2 regions of the Amycolatopsis sp. NPDC005003 genome follow, and region 1 is predicted to be linked to the other one. Evidence: predicted binding sites of a transcription regulator. Region 1 holds the regulator's gene; the other holds the start of a gene.
The links. The regulator HspR, encoded in region 1, represses chaperone genes until heat shock. The targets are predictions, from matches to a motif close to ANNTTGAGTNNNNNNNACTCAANNT.
Positions count from the first base shown of each region.

Region 2: a site for HspR is predicted at 4,297-4,321, ahead of lon (endopeptidase La). Genes of this name have one in related genera too.

Region 1 covers NZ_JBSGAI010000034.1:41,582-47,578, reverse strand. The annotation lists gene ACWED2_RS32790 (dienelactone hydrolase family protein) at 1-489, shown strand, start outside; gene ACWED2_RS32785 (lytic polysaccharide monooxygenase) at 637-1,386, shown strand; gene ACWED2_RS32780 (DUF305 domain-containing protein) at 1,383-1,907, shown strand; gene ACWED2_RS32775 (heat shock protein transcriptional repressor HspR) at 2,068-2,493, opposite strand; gene dnaJ (molecular chaperone DnaJ) at 2,499-3,674, opposite strand; gene grpE (nucleotide exchange factor GrpE) at 3,708-4,406, opposite strand; gene dnaK (molecular chaperone DnaK) at 4,403-5,997, opposite strand, start outside.
Region 2 covers NZ_JBSGAI010000016.1:121,683-127,679, reverse strand. The annotation lists gene ACWED2_RS20475 (putative bifunctional diguanylate cyclase/phosphodiesterase) at 1-2,134, opposite strand, end outside; gene ACWED2_RS20470 (GNAT family N-acetyltransferase) at 2,372-3,310, shown strand; gene ACWED2_RS20465 (SAM-dependent methyltransferase) at 3,381-4,235, shown strand; gene lon (endopeptidase La) at 4,336-5,997, shown strand, end outside.

The sequences.
Region 1 (5,997 bases):
ATGTTCGCCCAACGCGGTCGCAGCTTCGACGACATCGAGGCCGCCCGCACGCTCCTGACGGGCCGGGACGACTGCTCGGGCCGGGTCGGCATCGCCGGGTTCTGCATGGGCGGCGGCTTCGCGCTCGTCGCGGCGTCACGCGGGTTCGAGGCGTCCGCGCCGTACTACGGGCAGCTGCCGAAGAACCTGTCGGTGCTCGACGACGCCTGCCCGATCGTCGCCAGCTTCGGCAAGAAGGACTTCGGGCTGCGCGGCGCCGCGGCGAAGCTCGAGACGGCGCTGACCGAGCGCGGCGTCCCGCACGACGTCAAGGAGTACCCGGACGCCAGCCACGGGTTCGCCAACAAGATCGACACGGCGGCCCCGGTGAACCTGCTGCTCAAGGTCGTCGGCTTCACCTACCACCACGAATCGGCCGAAGACGCGTGGCGCCGGGTGACGTCCTTCTTCGGCGAACACCTGCAGCAGCCGTCCCGACCTTCGCACTGAGCCGAGCGGAGCAGCGAATTCGTCGAACGGCGGTAGTTCGTTGACCGTTGTGCCCGAATCGCCTTATGGTCTAGACCACATCTTCCCCGGATGTGCTCGCTCGTCCTCCCCTGCCGGAACAACGCCGTTCCCCCTCGAGGAGCCGAAATGACCTGGAAAAGAACGCTCTTCGCGGCCGCGGCCGGCGCCCTGCTCGCGCCGGTGCTGGTCGTCGCCCTCCCCGCCACCTCCGCGAGCGCCCACGGTTACGTGTCCGACCCGCCCAGCCGGCAGGCCAACTGCGCGGCCGGGAAGGTCCCCGACTGCGGGCAGATCATCTACGAGCCGCAGAGCGTCGAAGGCCCGAAGGGGCTGCGCAGCTGCAACGCCGGGTTGTCGCAGTTCGCCGAGCTGGCCGACGAGTCGAAGCCGTGGCCGGCCAAGTCGGTGGGCAGCACGGTGACGTTCAACTGGGTGTTCACCGCCCGGCACTCGACGTCGAACTACGAGTACTACGTCGGCGGCACCCGGGTCGCGGTGTTCGACGGCAACAACCAGCAGCCGCCGTCGACGCTGTCGCACACGGTGAACCTGGCCGGCTATTCGGGCCGGATCAAGGTGCTGGCGATCTGGAACATCGCGGACACGGCCAACGCGTTCTACAGCTGCGTCGACCTCCAGGTCGGCGGAGGCGGCACCCCGCCGCCGACGACCACCACGCCGCCCCCGACCACGACGACCCGGCCGCCCACCACCACGACCAAGCCGCCGACGGGTGGCACGTGGGCGGCGGGCACGGCGTACAAGGTGGGCGACGTCGTGACGTACGGCGGCGCGACCTACCGCTGCATCCAGGCGCACACGGCGATCGCGGGCTGGGAGCCGCCGAACACCCCGGCGCTCTGGCAGCGCCAGTGAGAGTGGTCCTGGCCGTCGTCGCGCTGCTCCTGACCGGCTGCGCGACGACGGCCCCTCCGCAGCACAACGCGGCCGACGTGATGTTCCTGCAGATGCTGATTCCCCAGAACCAGCAGGGCATCGAGATCGTCCGGCTGGCTTCGGCCCGCCCGCTGCCGCCCTCGCTGAAGGAGCTGGCGGCGGCGATCGAGGTGACCCAGCAGACCGAGGTCGACGACATGCGACGCTGGCTCCGCGAGTGGGACCAGCCCGAGGCGGTGGCCCCGCAGGCCCACGCCGGCCACGGCGGCCTGAAGACGACGGCACCGGACCTGGTCGGAGCGCTCCGGACGGCGCCGGACAGCGAGTTCACCCGCCGGTTCCTGGACGTCCTGACCGGACAGCAGCAGGGAGCGGTCGAGCTGGCCCGGACGGAGAACGGACCAGGCGGCGGGGTCAACGCCCAGGCCCGCGACCTGGCCCGGCGGGTGATCGAGTCCCGGACGGCGGAGGTCAAGCAGCTGCTGAACGTCAAGACGTGACCCGCGGCGCGCCGGGGAAACCTGTCTGAGCAGGCCCCCGTTTTCCACGCTACCCGCAGGCACCGACAGTTTCTCGTGCCCGCAGGCCCCATGAGGGCCGGTTCTCCACATGCGCGAAGGCCTCCCCGGTCGCCCGGGGAGGCCTTCGTCGCGTTGGTCGTCAGCGGCGCTTGGGCCGCCAGACCACCAGCGCCGTCTGCTGGTTGAGCGGCACCAGGTCCCGGCGGTAGGACGCGTGCGCCGCCGCCGTCGCCTGTTCCGCGGCCACGTACGCCGCGGCCAGTTCTTCGGTCAGCTCGGTGATCCGGGCCCGCAGCGCGTCGACCTGGTTTTCCAGTTCGATGATGCGCTTGATGCCGGCCAGGTTGACGCCGTCTTCCTGCGACAGCCGCTGGACCTCGCGCAGCAGCGCGATGTCCCGCATCGAGTAGCGCCGCCCGCCGCCGGGGGTGCGGCCCGGTGAGACCAGGCCCTGCCGGTCGTACGTGCGCAGCGTCTGCGCGTGCATCCCGGCGAGCTGGGCCGCCACCGAGATGACGAACACCGGGGTCTCCTCGTCGCCTTCCTGGGGAATCCCGCCGAACACCACTCTCACCTACCTTGCAGCAGCTCGGTGATCTCTGGCCGGGGGTCGTGCCCGGCCATCGCCTCGGCGTACGCCTGCAGTGCCTCGCGCGCCTTGTCGTCCAGTTTGGCGGGAATCGCCGCCTGGAGGGTGACGAGCAGGTCACCTTGCGAACCGTCGCGCTTGGCGATGCCCTTGCCGCGCACGCGCAGCACCCGTCCGCTCGCCGTGCCCGGCGACACCTTGAGCGAGACCTTGCCTTCCAGCGTCGGCACCGTGATCGTGGTGCCGAGCGTCAGCTCCGTGAAGTCCACCGGCACGGTGATCGTCAGGTCGAGCCCCTTGCGCCCGAACAGCGCGTGGGGAGCCACGTGCACGCGGACGTAAAGGTCACCCGCCTGCGCCCCGCCCCGGCCCGGCTCACCCTGGCCGGCCAGCCGGATGCGCTGGTCGTCGTCGACGCCCGGCGGGATCCGGACGGTCAGCGTGCGGGTGCGCGTGCTGATGCCTTCGCCGCCGCATTCGGGGCACGGGTCGTCGATGATCGTCCCGCGGCCGCGGCAGTCGCGGCACGGCTCCGAGAACGCGAACGCGCCCTGGCTGCGGCTGACCAGCCCCGAACCGGAACAGGTCGGGCAGGTCCGCGGCGAAGTCCCCGGCCGGGCACCGTTGCCGTTGCAGGTCGCGCAGGTCGCCGGGCTCGACAGCCGCAGCGGCAGGGTCGCGCCCTTGACCGCCTCGGTGAAGTCGATCCGGACGTCCGTCTCGACGTCGGCACCGCGCTGCGGCCGGTTCGCCGTCGCGCCCGCCGACGACCGGCCGCGGCCGAAGATCCCGCCGAGGATGTCGCCGAGGCCGCCGAAGCCGCCCTGCTGACCCGCGCCGGCGCCGGCCTGGCCGAAGATGTCGCCCATGTCGAAACTGCCGCCACCGCCGCCACCGGGGAAGTTGAAGCCACCCCCGCCGCCGAACAGCCGCCGCGCCTCGTCGTACTCCTTGCGCTTGCTCGCGTCGGAGAGCACGCCGTAGGCCTCGGAAACCGCCTTGAACTTCTGCTCCGCCTGCGCGTTGCCGGCGTTCGCGTCCGGGTGGTTCTCCTTGGCCAGCTTCCGGTAGGCCTTCTTGATTTCGTCCGCGGTGGCGTCGGAGGAGACGCCCAGTTCACGGTAGAAGTCCTTACCGATCCATTCCCGTGCGCTCATCGGGCGTCTCCTCCTCCCACTTGGTTTTTCCTCTTACTGCTGCTGCTCATCGGCTCCGCCGTCGAGTGGCGGCTCGCCACCGACGGACGGGGCCGCGCCGGGCTCGTGGTCGGTCACGCCGACCAGCGCCGCCCGCAGTACGCGATCCCCGAAGCGGTACCCGCGGCGCATGACCACGGTGACCGTCGGGCCCGCCACGTCCGGCGAGGTGTTGTGCTGCACGGCCTCGTGCACGCTCGGGTCGAAGGCCTCGCCCTCGGCGCCGAACGACTCGAGGCCCGCGCGCTGCAGGCCGCTGATCAGCTTGTCGCCGACGGCCTTGAACGCGCCGGTGAGGTCGCCGTGCTGCTCGGCCCGCTCGAGGTCGTCGAGCAGCGGCAGCAGGTCGTTGACCACCGTCGCCTTCGCGCCGATCACGACCGCCTCGCGGTCGCGCTCGACCCGCTTGCGGTAGTTGGCGTACTCGGCCTGCAGGCGCTGGAGGTCGGCGGTGCGCTCGGCCAGCTCCTTCTCCACGTCGGAGACGACGGCCACCGACTCGTCCACAATGGACTCACCCAGCGAGGGGCCCGCGTGCTCCACGGGCGCCTCGTCGGGGTCCGGCGCGGCGTGGGCCGGACCGGGCGGGCGGACCTGCCCGGTCTGGGGGTCCACCCGACGCCGGTCCCGCACGACCACCGGCTCCTCGGGGCCTCGGCCCTGGTTCTCGGATTCGTCGTAGCTGTGGGTCACTTCTTCGGGTCCTCTTCGACGATCTCGGCGTCCACCACGTCATCGGCCTTGGCCTGGCCGCCGGCCGCACCGGCGTCCCCGGCCGCACCCGCACCCGCACCGCCGGCGGCACCGGCCGCCGCGTCGGCGTTCGCGTTGGCGTACAGGGCGGAGCCCAGCTCCTGCGAAGCGGCGTTCAGCTTCTCGATCGCCTCGCGGATCTTGGTCGAGTCCGTGCCCTTCAGCGACTCGTTGGCCTCGTCGATCGCGGACTTGACCTTGCCCTTGAGGTCCTCGGGCAGCTTGTCGTCGTTGTCCTTGACGAACTTCTCGGTCTGGTAGACCAGCGTCTCCGCCTGGTTGCGGGTCTCCGCTTCCTCGCGGCGCTTCTTGTCTTCCTCGGCGTGCGCCTCGGCGTCCTTGACCATGCGCTCGATGTCGTCCTTCGGCAGCGCGGAGCCACCGGTGATCGTCATCGACTGTTCCTTGTTCGTGCCCAGGTCCTTCGCGGTCACGTGCACGATGCCGTTGGCGTCGATGTCGAAGGTGACCTCGATCTGCGGCACGCCACGCGGGGCCGGCGGGAGACCGGTCAGCTCGAACATGCCGAGCTTCTTGTTGTGCGCGGCGATCTCGCGCTCACCCTGGAACACCTGGATCTGCACCGACGGCTGGTTGTCGTCCGCGGTGGAGAAGATCTCCGAGCGCTTGGTCGGGATCGTGGTGTTGCGCTCGATGAGCTTGGTGAAGACGCCACCCTTGGTCTCGATGCCGAGCGACAGCGGCGTGACATCCAGCAGCAGGACGTCCTTCACCTCACCCTTGAGGACACCGGCCTGCAGCGCGGCGCCGACGGCGACGACCTCGTCCGGGTTCACGCCCTTGTTCGGCTCACGGCCGCCGGTCAGCTCCTTGACCAGCTCGGCGACGGCCGGCATGCGGGTGGAACCACCGACGAGCACGACGTGGTCGATGTCGCCGACGGAGATGCCCGCGTCCCGGATGACGTTGTTGAACGGCGCCTTGGTGCGGTCGAGCAGGTCCGAGGTGATCTTCTGAAACTCGGCGCGCGAGAGCGTCTCGTCGAGGAACAGCGGGTTCTTGTCCGCGTCCACGGTGATGTACGGCAGGTTGATGCTGGCCGAGTTCGAGCTGGACAGCTCGATCTTCGCCTTCTCCGCCGCCTCGCGGATGCGCTGCAGCGCCATCTTGTCCTTGGTCAGGTCGATGCCGTTGGTGGCCTTGAACTTGTCGACCAGCCACTTGACGATGCGCTCGTCCCAGTCGTCACCACCGAGGTGGTTGTCACCGGAGGTGGCGCGGACCTCGACGACGCCCTCGCCGATCTCCAGCAGCGAGACGTCGAAGGTGCCACCACCGAGGTCGAAGACCAGGATGGTCTGCTCCTTCTCGCCCTTGTCCAAGCCGTACGCCAGCGCGGCGGCGGTCGGCTCGTTGACGATGCGGAGCACGTTCAGGCCGGCGATCTGCCCGGCCTCCTTGGTGGCCTGCCGCTGGGCGTCCTCGAAGTACGCCGGGACGGTGATGACGGCGTCGGTGATCGTCTCGCCCAGGTACGCCTCGGCGTCGCGCTTGAGCTTCATCAGCACAC
Region 2 (5,997 bases), on a different contig from region 1:
CGTCGGCCAGGTTGCGCACCGACAGGTTGACCGCGACCGAGATCCGCAGGCCCTCGTCGAGCCACTTGCGGCAGCGCTTGAGCGCTTCGCCGAGCACGAAACCCGTCAGGACGCCGATCAGGCCGGCCGCCTCGATGGCCGGGACGAACTCGTCCGGGCCGAGCCTGCCGAACTCCGGGTGCACCCAGCGGACCAGCGCCTCGACGCCCTGCACCTGCCGGTTCGGCAGGGTGATCTTCGGCTGGTAGTGCACGCTGACCTGACCGTCCTCGAGGGACTGCCGGAACTGCGTCACCATCTGGAAGCGGCGCAGGAAGATCTGGCCCATGCTCGGCACGTAGCCGCGGACCTCTTCGCCGCCCTTCGTCGCGCGCACCGCCACGTCCGCGCGCTGCAGCAGGCCTTCGATGTCGACGACGTCGCCCGGTTCTTCCGCGGACGTGGTCGCGTAGCCGATCATCGCGTTCGCCTCGACCGACAGCCGGTCGACCGGGTAGGGCGCCGAAAGCTCCTCGCGGAGCCGCTCCGCCGCCTGGTGGGCGTCCTCCGGCGGGCACCCGACGAGCAGCGCCGCGAAGGAGGCGCCTTCGAGCCGGGCGAGCGGGACGTCCGGACCCAGCGCGTCGCGGATGCGGCGGCCGGCCGCGACCACCATCCGGTCGGCCCAGGCGTAGCCGAGCGCGTCGCTGACCGTCGAGAAGACGTCGAGGTCGATCCGCAGCACCACGGCGTTGGCGAAGTCCCGCAGCGGCTCCTTCGCCACCTGCCGGAAGCCCGGCCGGTTGAGGTGCCCGGTGAGCGGGTCGTGGTAGGCGTCGTGGCGCAGCGTCGCCAGCAGCCGCCGGTTGTCCAGCGACGTCGCGAGGTGGCTGGCCATCGTGCCGAGCAGCTGGACGTCGTACTTGCCGAAGCCGCGCCACCGGGACAGCCGGTCGTGCGCCTCGACCACGCCGAGCAGCCGGTTCGCGCTGCGCAGCGGGACGACGAGCGCCTCCTGCGCGCCGCGGTCGAGCAGCGCCGCGCGGACGTCGGGGTTGGCCTCGGTGATCCGGAAGTGCCGCACGTGCGCGCCGGGCAGCCGCAGCAGCGGGTCGTCGGCGGCGGGGTCGGCCGACGGCAGGTCGTCGCCCGCGACCACCACCCGCATGGTGTCCTTCGGCTCGAGCCGCAGGCGCAGCACGACGCGGCCGGCGGCGAGCTGGTCCTTGATGCGCTCGGCGATCGTCGCCCATTCGCGGACGTCGACGCCGCCGACGAGCTCGTCCGCGCGGCTGGCCGGGCGGGCGGCGGCCTGCTGGCCCGAGCGGGCCACCATCAGGCTGACGTCGGAGAGCGCCTCCATGTCCCGCTGTTCGCGCAGCAGGTCGGAGTACGCCCAGTACAGCGCGGTGAGGCCGAGGAAGACGGCGAGCACCAGCGGCCACGCCTGGGGCGTGGTCGAGATGACGAGGTAGCCGGAGAGGCCGACAGAGGCGTTGACGAAGCCGACGACCAGGATCCGCCCGGTGAGCCGGACGGCGGTGCTGACCCGCATGCGGCGGCGCAGCACGCGGACCGCCGCCAGCGCGAGCAGGGTGCTCACGAGCGGCGCGGTCAGGGTGCCGGCCAGCGCCGCGACCCACGGGATCCCGTCCCCGGTCCCGACGGCGTGCTTGACCAGCCCGGCGACCGCGAAGGCGCCGGTGATCTCGAGCAGGAAGGCGCCCGCGTTGTAGAGCACGCGGCCGGCGACCTTGCGCGCGAGCAGCGTGCCGATGCCGGCGACGAGGTGCGCGGCCAGCACGACTTCGAACGGCGCGATGAAGAACCCGATGACGAGCGGGATCTCGGTGAACGAGATCGTCCAGGAGATGCCGCTGCGGACGTCGACGTTGATGCCGAGCTGTTCGGCGAGCAGGAAGGCGATCGCCAGCACCGGCCCGATCCACAGCAGCCGGTCGTTCCACTCGAACGGCAGCCACGAGCCGACCGCGAACGAGGCGACGAGCCCGAGGCTCAGCACGGCGAAGGTGTACACGCGGAAGCGGCGCTCGTCGGTGCGGGCTTCGGCGGAGACGGGTGGTGTCCCGGAAGCGGCTCCAGGCCCGGGCTGCGCCTGCGCGACGGCGTCGCCGTGGGCGTTGGTGTCCGGCATCCGACCTTCCCTCCCGGCTTGTCCACCGGTGCTGATTCGTGACTTCGGGTGTGGACAAGGGCCATACCGTACCCCGTCAGGCGTACCCGTGTCCCTTTCGAGACAGTAGGAGATCACCCCAGGGTTAACAATGCCTCGAACGCGCTGACCTGCGTGGACCAGAGGGTGAAACGCCGGATGTCCGAACTCTGCCGATTCCCATACGCACAAGACACCGGGTAGCGCTTCAATGGGCGCATGCACAGCGATGTGATTGCCACCGAGCACGCGGCGCGGCTCGCGGCGGTGGATCCCCTCCTCCCCGGCTCGACTCCCTTCGAAGCAGCGGAAAACGCGGTGGTCCTGGAGGTGGCGACGGGCGACTCCGCCGCGTCCGGGCTGGCTTCCCGCGTCCAGGTCGACCGCGACGCCCCGAACGCCCCGTGGCGCGCGCTGACCGAACACCGCCTCGACCTCCAGCTGGCCGGTCCGCAGCCGGCGGCCGTCCTCGACGCCCTCCTCACCCGATGGGATGAACATCTGCGCGCGGTCGCCGAGCGCGGCGACACCGAGACGGCGGCGATCGTGCCGCGCGCGAGCCGCGACGCCGCCGGCGCGCGGGAAATGCTGCACCACGGCTTCGCCCCGCTGCGGGTGGTCGCGGTCCGCCCTTCGCAGCGGCTGGTGCCGGCCACCCCGCTGGGCACACCCGGGGTCAAGATCCGCCGCGCCGAGCCCGGCGACCTCGAGACGGCGGTGGCGCTCGGCATGGAGCTGCACTCCTACGACGCCCAGTACGGCACGGTGAACTGGCGCACCGGCGTCGAGGAGATCCTGGCCAAGGACCTCGCCGAGCAGCTGAAGCGGCCGGAGCCGCCATTGTGGATCGCCGAGCTGTACGGGCGTCCGCTCGGCATGGTGAGCGTGCAGCACCCGGGCGAGACCGGCTGGATCAGCGGCCGCGTCGCCGCTTCCCGGGTGGGCTACCTGTCGTCACTGGCCGTGGCGGAGGCGGCGCGGTCGTCCGGCGTCGGTACCGCGCTGGCGACGCACGCCCACCACGTCCTCGACGAGGAAGGCGCCGACGTCGTCCTGCTGCACCACGCGGCGGCGAACCCGCTGTCGACGCCGTTCTGGTACGCGCAGGGGTACCGCCCGCTGTGGACGTACTGGCAGCGTCGACCGGCTGTTCGGTGAACTACTGGAGGATTACCGAGGGTGGGCGGAACTTATAGGCTGACCTCGCCGCCAGCGAGGGGAGCCTGAAGTGACCGACCAGCGGGATTCCGCGCCGAGAGCGCCCGAGGGAGTCGACACCGAGAAGCCGTCCGCGGCCCGGATCTACGACTGGTACCTGGGCGGTACCCAGAACTGGGCCGTGGACCGCGAGTTCGGCCGGCGCATGGAGCAGCAGTGGCCGCTGGTGCGCCCGGGGTCGAAGCAGAACCGCGAGTTCATGAACCGCGCGGTCCGCGCGGCGCTGCGGGCCGGCATCCGGCAGTTCATCGACCTCGGCTCGGGCGTGCCGACGGCGGGCAACGTGCACGAGGTCGTCGAGGCGGAGCTGCCGGAGGACCACGACGCGAAGGTCGTCTACGTCGACTACGAGCCGGTCGCCGTCGCCCACGCGACGCTGATCCTCGAAGAGGGCATGGCGACGGACTGGGCCGGCATCGTCCAGGCCGACATGCGGGACGCGAAGTCGGTGCTACGCGCCGAAGAGACGCGCCGGCTGATCGACTTCTCCCAGCCGGTCTGCCTGATCATGGCGGCGGTGCTGCACTTCGTCGGCCCGGACGACGACCCGGAGGGACTGCTGGCGACGTACCGGGACGCGCTCGCGCCGGGCAGCTGGCTGGCGATCTCGCAGATGAGCGAAGGCGACGGAGCGGGTCCGCACCTGGACGGGCTGCGGTGGTTCGTCGAGCAGTACCGGAAGACGAGCAACCCGGTCTGGCTGCGCAACCGCGAAGAAATCGAGCCGCTCTTCGGCGACTGGCCGATCCTCGAACCGGGCATCGTGCACCTGCCGGACTGGCGGCCGGACCGGAAGATCAACGCCCTCGAGGCGGAGGCCCGGCCGTTCGCGTGGTGCGCCGTGGCGGCGAAGCCAGGCTCCTGACCTGCGGTTTCCCCGATCGCTGTGGGCGAACGCACCATCGGAAACAAACACACCCATCGGAGAGTTGAGCTAAGCAGACTCAACTAACCGAGGAGTGCACATGTCCGACACCCGCCTCCTGCCCGTGCTCCCGCTCGATGACGACGTCGTGCTGCCGGGCATGGTCGTCCCGCTCGACCTGACCGACACCGAGACGCGGGCCGCGGTGGAGTCCGCCCAGGCCAAGACGCCGAGCCAGGCGTCGTTCCCCGGCATCCGCTCGGCTTCGGCCGCCAAGGCCGAGGTCCTCATCGTCCCGCGCGTCCACGGCGAGTACGCCGAGTTCGGCACCGTCGCCACGGTCGAGCGCATCGGCCGCGTGCCCGGGGGCAAGGCCGCCGTCCTGCTGCGCGGCACGGCCCGCGCGGTCGTCGGCCGGATCGCCGACGGTCCCGGCGCCGCCCGCTGGGTGCACGCCGAGGACGCCCCCGAGACCACCGACGACCAGACCGCGAAGCTCGCGGCCGAGTACAAGGCCGTCGTCATCTCGATCCTCCAGCAGCGCGGCGGCTGGCAGCTGATCGACGCCGTCCAGCAGGTCGAGGAGCCGTCCGCGGTCGCCGACCTGTCCGGCAACGCGCCGTACCTGTCCACCGAGCAGAAGCTCGAGCTGCTGTCCGCTTTGGACGTCAGCGCCCGCCTGGAGAAGGCTCTCGAGTGGAGCAAGGAGCACCTCGCCGAGCTCGAGGTGACCGACACGATCCGCAAGGACGTCGCCGAGGGCATGGAGAAGCAGCAGAAGGAGTTCCTGCTGCGCCGCCAGCTCGAAGCGATCCGCAAGGAGCTGGGCGAGCTCGACGGCACCGCTGACGAGACGGACTACCGCGCCCGTGTCGAAGGCGCCGAGCTGCCCGACGCCGTCAAGAAGGCCGCACTGGCCGAAGTGGACAAACTGGACCGCACGTCCGAGCAGTCCCCCGAAGGCGGCTGGATCCGCACTTGGCTGGACACCGTCCTGGAACTGCCCTGGAACGAGCGCACCGAGGACGTCTACGACATCGCCGCGGCACGGGCCGTTTTGGACGCCGACCACGCCGGTCTGGACGACGTCAAGGAACGCATCATCGAGTACCTGGCCGTCCGCAAGCGCCGCGCCGAGTCGGGCCTGGGTCCGGTCGGCGGCCGTCGTTCCGGTGCCGTGCTCGCCCTCGCGGGCCCTCCCGGGGTCGGCAAGACGTCGCTGGGTGAGTCCGTCGCCAAGGCCATGGGCCGCAAGTTCGTCCGCGTCGCGCTGGGCGGCATCCGCGACGAGGCCGAGATCCGCGGTCACCGCCGCACGTACGTCGGCGCGCTGCCCGGCCGGATCGTCCGCGCCATCAAGGAAGCCGGCTCGATGAACCCGGTCGTGCTGCTCGACGAGATCGACAAGGTCGGCGCCGACTACCGCGGCGACCCGACCGCGGCGCTGCTCGAAGTGCTGGACCCGGAGCAGAACCACACGTTCCGCGACCACTACCTCGAGGTCGAGCTGGACCTGTCCGACGTCGTGTTCCTGGCCACGGCCAACGCGCTGGAGACCATCCCCGGCCCGCTGCTGGACCGCATGGAGCTCGTCACGCTGGACGGCTACACCGAGCACGAAAAGGTCACCATCGCCCGCGACCACCTGCTCCCCCGCGAGCTGGAGCGCGCCGGCCTGGGCACCGCGGACGTCGTGCTGACGGACGCCGCGTTCAGCCGGATCGCCGCCGAGTACACCCGCGAGGCGGGCGTGCGCGACGCG